DNA from 2 places in the Pantoea sp. X-Soil-OKNW-556 genome. Region 1 is predicted to be linked to the other one. Evidence: predicted binding sites of a transcription regulator. Region 1 holds the regulator's gene; the other holds the start of a gene.
What was found. Region 1 encodes sigma-54, which starts transcription at its own class of promoters, with help from an activator protein. Its sites were predicted from a motif close to GTTGGCACANNTTTCGCTNT; they were not measured.

Region 1 (3,209 bases):
CCCGGGTGGTGACAGCAAAAAAACCATCGTTGATGCCTGGGGCAACCCGGCAACCTTTTATCAGATGCAGGACAACGGTAAGCCGGTACAGGGTCATGCGGCCAAATTGCACTATGAACTGGCGAATGACTTTGTTGAGCTGACGGGTAACGCCTACATTGAACAGTTGGATAGCAATATCAAAGGCGATCGCATCACCTATCTGGTGAAAGAACAGAAAATGCAGGCCTACAGTCAGGGCCAGAGCAAACGCGTGACCACCGTGCTGGTGCCGTCGCAGTTGCAGGACAAAAACGGTTCATCCCAGAGCCAAAAGAAGAGTAACTAATTTCTATGGCCACACTGATCGCTGAAAACCTGGCGAAAGCCTACAAAGGCCGCCGCGTGGTAGAAGACGTTAGCCTGCAAGTTAAATCCGGCGAAATTGTCGGATTGCTTGGCCCCAACGGGGCCGGTAAAACCACCACCTTCTACATGGTGGTCGGAATTGTGCCGCGCGATGCCGGTCGTATTGTGATTGATGATGAAGACATCAGCATTCTGCCGCTGCATGCGCGTGCCCGTCGCGGCATTGGTTATCTGCCGCAGGAAGCCTCGATTTTCCGTCGCCTCAGCGTTTACGACAACCTGATGGCCGTATTGCAGATCCGTGACGATCTCAGCGAAGAGCAGCGTCAGGATCGAGCCAACGAACTGATGGAAGAGTTCCACATCGAACACCTGCGTGACAGCATGGGCCAGGCACTCTCCGGCGGTGAACGCCGTCGTGTCGAGATTGCCCGCGCGCTGGCTGCCAATCCTAAGTTTATCCTGCTGGATGAACCATTTGCCGGTGTTGACCCGATTTCCGTCATTGATATCAAGAAGATCATTGAACATCTGCGCGACAGTGGGTTGGGTGTGCTGATTACCGACCACAACGTACGCGAAACCCTTGCCGTTTGTGAACGCGCTTACATCGTCAGCCAGGGGCATCTGATTGCTCACGGCACACCCGATGAAATACTTGCAGATGAGCAGGTTAAGCGTGTTTATTTGGGCGAAGAGTTCAGACTCTGATAAGGTGTCGGAACCTCCGACGTTTGCTTAGGAAATTCAATCCGGATTATGAAGCAAGGTTTGCAACTCAGGCTCAGCCAACAGCTGGCGATGACACCCCAGTTGCAGCAGGCAATTCGCTTGCTGCAACTCTCTACGCTTGAACTCCAGCAGGAATTACAACTGGCGCTGGAAAGCAACCCATTGCTCGAACAATCAGAACTCCATGAAGAAGTAGACGCACGCGAATATCAGGAAAGCGAAGCCCTCGACACCCGCGAGGCGCTGGAACAGAAGGACATGCCGGAAGAGCTGCCGCTCGATGCAACCTGGGATGAAATCTACACCGCCGGAACGCCTTCCGGTACGGGTACCGATTACCAGGATGATGAGCTGCCGGTCTATCAGGGCGAAACCACGCAGTCGTTGCAGGATTATCTGATGTGGCAGGTTGAGCTGACACCGTTCACCGATACCGACCGCGCCATTGCGACTTCGATTGTCGATGCCATTGACGACACCGGTTATCTCACCGTGACGCTCCAGGATATTTGCGACAGCATCGGTGATGAAGAACTGACGCTGGAAGAAGTGGAAGCGGTATTGAAACGCGTACAGCGTTTTGATCCGGTCGGCGTTGGCGCACGCGATTTGCGTGATTGCCTGCTGGTGCAGCTGTCCCAATATGCCGCCGATACGCCGATGCTGGCGGAAGCACGGTTGATTGTGAGCGATCATCTCGATCTGCTGGCCAATCACGATTTCCGTAGCCTGATGCGCATGACGCGTCTGAAAGAAGATGTGCTGAAAGAGGCAATGTTGCTGATTCAGTCGCTTGATCCGCGCCCAGGTCAGTCGGTCAACACCAGCGAGCCTGAGTATGTCATCCCGGATGTACTGGTACGCAAGGTCGGCACCCGCTGGACAGTTGAGCTAAATGCCGACAGCGTACCGCGTCTCAAAATTAATCAGCACTACGCTGCGATGGGCGGTGCGGCGCGTAATGACAGCGACAGCCAGTTTATCCGCAGCAATTTACAGGAAGCCAAATGGCTGATTAAGAGCCTGGAGAGCCGTAACGACACGCTGCTGAAAGTGACTCGCTGTATTGTCGAGCAGCAGCAGGCGTTTTTTGAACAGGGCGAGGAGTACATGCGTCCGATGGTGCTGGCGGATATCGCCCAGGCCGTGGATATGCATGAATCCACCATTTCCCGTGTTACCACGCAGAAGTACTTGCATAGCCCGCGTGGCATCTTTGAACTGAAATATTTTTTCTCCAGTCATGTGAATACCGAAGGTGGCGGCGAAGCCTCCTCGACGGCAATACGTGCGTTGGTGAAAAAATTGATCTCTGCGGAAAATCCCGCAAAACCCTTGAGCGACAGCAAACTGACCTCCATGTTATCTGAACAGGGCATCATGGTGGCCCGCCGTACGGTTGCTAAGTATCGCGAGTCTTTGTCCATCCCGCCCTCGAATCAGCGCAAGCAGCTGGTTTGAATGTATTGAGAAGGAAGACCTATGCAAATAAACCTTACCGGACTGAATGTAGAGATTACCGAGCCGCTGCGCGAATTTGTAAATAGCAAATTTGCCAAACTGGAACACTATTTTGATCGGATTAATCAGGTCTATATTGTTCTGAAAGTGGAAAAGGTAACGCAGATTGCTGATGCAACACTGCATGTGAACGGCGGTGAATTGCACGCGACATCGGAAGCGGAAGACATGTACGCGGCGATTGACGGATTGATCGACAAGCTTTCCCGTCAGTTGACCAAACATAAAGATAAACTGAAAAAACACTAACCTTCACGCTTGCAGAGTACTGATAGGTTCGGTACTCAGAGCACAGAATGGGGCGGGCTGACCGCCCCGTTTTGTCATCTGCGCAAGCGCCAACAGGAGACACTGCATTTTTCCCGTGATAAGGGGTAAAGTGGGTGATCCTCGCGGCTATGTGAACTCGCAAGTGAAACGATGATGAACAACGATCTGACACTGGAATTGAGCTCGGTCCTTACGCTGGACTGCACCCGCAGCGGCGTACACTGCCAGAGTAAAAAACGTGCGCTGGAAATAATCAGCGAACTGGCAGCCAAACAGCTCAATCTGCCTCACCAGACGCTTTTCGAAGCGATCCTCACCCGTGAACGCATGGGCAGTAC
Region 2 (3,209 bases), 3.5 Mb from region 1:
ATCCGACTTGACAGACCGCCTGCGTGCGCTTTACGCCCAGTAATTCCGATTAACGCTTGCACCCTCCGTATTACCGCGGCTGCTGGCACGGAGTTAGCCGGTGCTTCTTCTGCGGGTAACGTCAATGATGATGCGTATTAAACATCACCCCTTCCTCCCCGCTGAAAGTACTTTACAACCCGAAGGCCTTCTTCATACACGCGGCATGGCTGCATCAGGCTTGCGCCCATTGTGCAATATTCCCCACTGCTGCCTCCCGTAGGAGTCTGGACCGTGTCTCAGTTCCAGTGTGGCTGGTCATCCTCTCAGACCAGCTAGGGATCGTCGCCTAGGTGAGCCGTTACCCCACCTACTAGCTAATCCCATCTGGGTTCATCCGATGGTGTGAGGCCCGAAGGTCCCCCACTTTGGTCTTGCGACGTTATGCGGTATTAGCTACCGTTTCCAGTAGTTATCCCCCTCCATCGGGCAGATCCCCAGACATTACTCACCCGTCCGCCACTCGTCACCCAAGGAGCAAGCTCCTCTGTGCTACCGTTCGACTTGCATGTGTTAGGCCTGCCGCCAGCGTTCAATCTGAGCCATGATCAAACTCTTCAATTTAAAGTTTGATGCTCAAAGAATTAAACTTCGTAATGAATTACGTGTTCACTCTTGAGACTTGATATTTTTTAAGTCCGTAGACTTTTGATATCAATCCTGCGAGTGCCCACACAGATTGTCTGATAAATTGTTAAAGAGCAGTGCGAACAGCGGGTTAACCGTCTGTCGCGAGGTGGCGTATATTACGCTTTCCTCCTTCAGAGTCAATCTCTTTTTCGAGATTTTTCTCTGGCGGGATGAATCACTTCGTCCCTCGCTGACCGTCTGCGTTGCCGCTTTGCCGTGTCAGTGGAGGCGCATTATAGGGATCCGAATTTTTTGCACAACCCCTTTTTTCGATCTTTTCATCCGAGTGGCGAGTTTTCATCCTTTCTGCTGAGATCACGAACGATCCGCTCAAAAATCAGCTTGTCTGCCGCCCTGATCGCGCTCAGGCTAGGGATAAATGAGTAAAAGGAGAAAGATCATGTCAACAGCCTTACGTCCCTATAAAAGCAGCTACCCACAAATTGGCGATCGGGTAATGATCGATAAAAGCAGCGTTGTGGTCGGCGATGTCATCATGGGAGACGATGTCAGTATCTGGCCACTGGTCGCGATTCGCGGAGATGTGAATCAGGTGATCATTGGCGCGCGCACCAACATTCAGGATGGCAGCGTACTTCATGTCACGCATAAATCAGCCAGCAACCCGACAGGCTATCCGCTGGTGATTGGAGAAGACGTTACCGTCGGCCATAAAGCCATGTTGCATGGCTGTACCATTGGTGATCGTGTTCTGGTTGGCATGGGTTCGATTCTGCTGGACGGCGTAATAGTAGAAGAAGATGTGATGATTGGGGCAGGTAGCCTGGTTCCCCCCGGAAAACGCCTGGAAAGTGGCTACCTCTATTTAGGCAGCCCGGTGAAGCAAATTCGGCCACTGAATGAAGCTGAGATTGAAGGATTGCGTTACTCGGCAAACAACTATGTTGGCTGGAAGAATGATTATCTTGCGCAGGAAAGCCAGACCCAACCTTGAGGATCGACTTCATCATTCAGGATAAGCTGTTCGGCTTCCTCTTCCAGATCCCAGCGATTGGCGCTAAACAGCGCCATCGCTTCCCCCTCGCCGAATCTGTCATGCAGTTCATACGCCGAGATCGCACACATCAGTCCCATACCGTTGACCTGTACAGGGAAACATATCGCCAGACGCGCCTGATCCCACTCTTCGCGATCAGGGAACTGGATAGCCTGATTCACGACTGCATCGCTTCTTTTAACTGTTTAATGACAGGCGCGATTTCTGGCATCACACCATGCCACAACTGGAAAGCATGCGCCGCCTGCCCCACCAGCATGCCTAACCCATCGGCGAGTTGCTGCGCTCCGTGTTGCTGACACCAGAGCAAGAATGGCGTCAGACCTTGTTGGTAGAACATGTCATAGCAACGAGTATGGTGAGAAATCAATGAAACCGGTAATGGCGGCACTTTACCCTCCACTCCGCTGGAGGTGGCGTTCACAATCAGATCGAATGACTGCCCCGCCAGTGCCTCGAAACCACAGGCATGGATGGCACCGCTGTGGCGGAAGATTTCTGCCAGCAACTCTGCCTTTTCAACCGTTCTATTTGTGACCGTGAGTGAACAACCTAATGAAAGCAGAGGCAAAATGACACCACGCGCCGCGCCACCCGCTCCCACCAGCAATACACGATCGCCAGGGCGGATCATGTCCAGTCGTTCAAGATCGCTCAGTAAACCAATGCCATCGGTGTTATCACCAATAATCTGCCCCTGCGCATCTTTCTTCAACGTATTGACTGCGCCGGAAAGCGCAGCGCGCTCACTGAGCTCATCCGCAAACTCCCAGGCCTGTTCTTTGAAAGGCAAGGTTACATTGGCGCCCTTCCCTCCTGATGCAAAGAACTCGCTAATGGCCTGTGGGAACCCATCCAATGGCGCACATATCCGGCCATAGCGGTGATCGATACCCGTTTGCTCAGCGAACAAACGATGAATAAAAGGCGATTTGCTGTGCGCGATTGGGTTACCAAAAACGGCAAAGTTGTCCATAAATTAGCCCTGACGGATAAGTTCGCCGCTGATCACATCGCGGATTTCTGAAGGATTGAGACGGCCCCCGGTTTCTCCCACCAGCACCGGAAATTCCGCGCCGAATTGCTGAGCGACCTCAGCTGCGGTGCGGCAAGGCGGCTCGCCGGACAGATTGGCGCTGGTTGAAACCAGTGGTTTACCAAAACGCCGACACAGCGCCTGTACATCAGGGTGATCACTAACACGAATCGCCAACGAGTCAAAACGTCCGGTTAACCAACGTGGCGTATGTGGCGACGCCGGAACCACATAAGTCACCGGCCCAGGCCAGCTGGCAAACATACGCTCACGCTGCACCACCGAAAGCTCCTGATCGGCCACATACGGTTCCAGCTGGGCATAGTCAGCAGCAATCAGGATCAGTCCTTTTTCAACCGGGCGCTGTTTCAATGCCAACAGTGACATCACCGCGCTTTCACTATCCGGGTCACACCCCAGACCAAAGACCGCCTCAGTGGGATAAGCGATAACCGCCTGCTGTTGCAGTTGTTCAATACAGAAATC

Region 2: a site for sigma-54 is predicted at 775-794, ahead of AC6I8T_RS18800 (gamma carbonic anhydrase family protein). Genes of this name have one in related genera too.

What each region holds. Positions count from the first base shown of each region.
Region 1 is NZ_AP035990.1:565,298-568,506, reverse strand. It holds gene lptA (lipopolysaccharide ABC transporter substrate-binding protein LptA) at 1-328, shown strand, start outside; gene lptB (LPS export ABC transporter ATP-binding protein) at 334-1,059, shown strand; gene rpoN (RNA polymerase factor sigma-54) at 1,108-2,541, shown strand; gene hpf (ribosome hibernation promoting factor) at 2,563-2,850, shown strand; gene ptsN (PTS IIA-like nitrogen regulatory protein PtsN) at 3,025-3,209, shown strand, end outside.
Region 2 is NZ_AP035990.1:4,050,456-4,053,664, forward strand. It holds rRNA gene AC6I8T_RS18795 (16S ribosomal RNA) at 1-603, opposite strand, end outside; gene AC6I8T_RS18800 (gamma carbonic anhydrase family protein) at 1,070-1,624, shown strand; gene AC6I8T_RS18805 (DUF1488 family protein) at 1,591-1,848, opposite strand; gene aroE (shikimate dehydrogenase) at 1,845-2,663, opposite strand; gene tsaC (L-threonylcarbamoyladenylate synthase type 1 TsaC) at 2,667-3,209, opposite strand, start outside.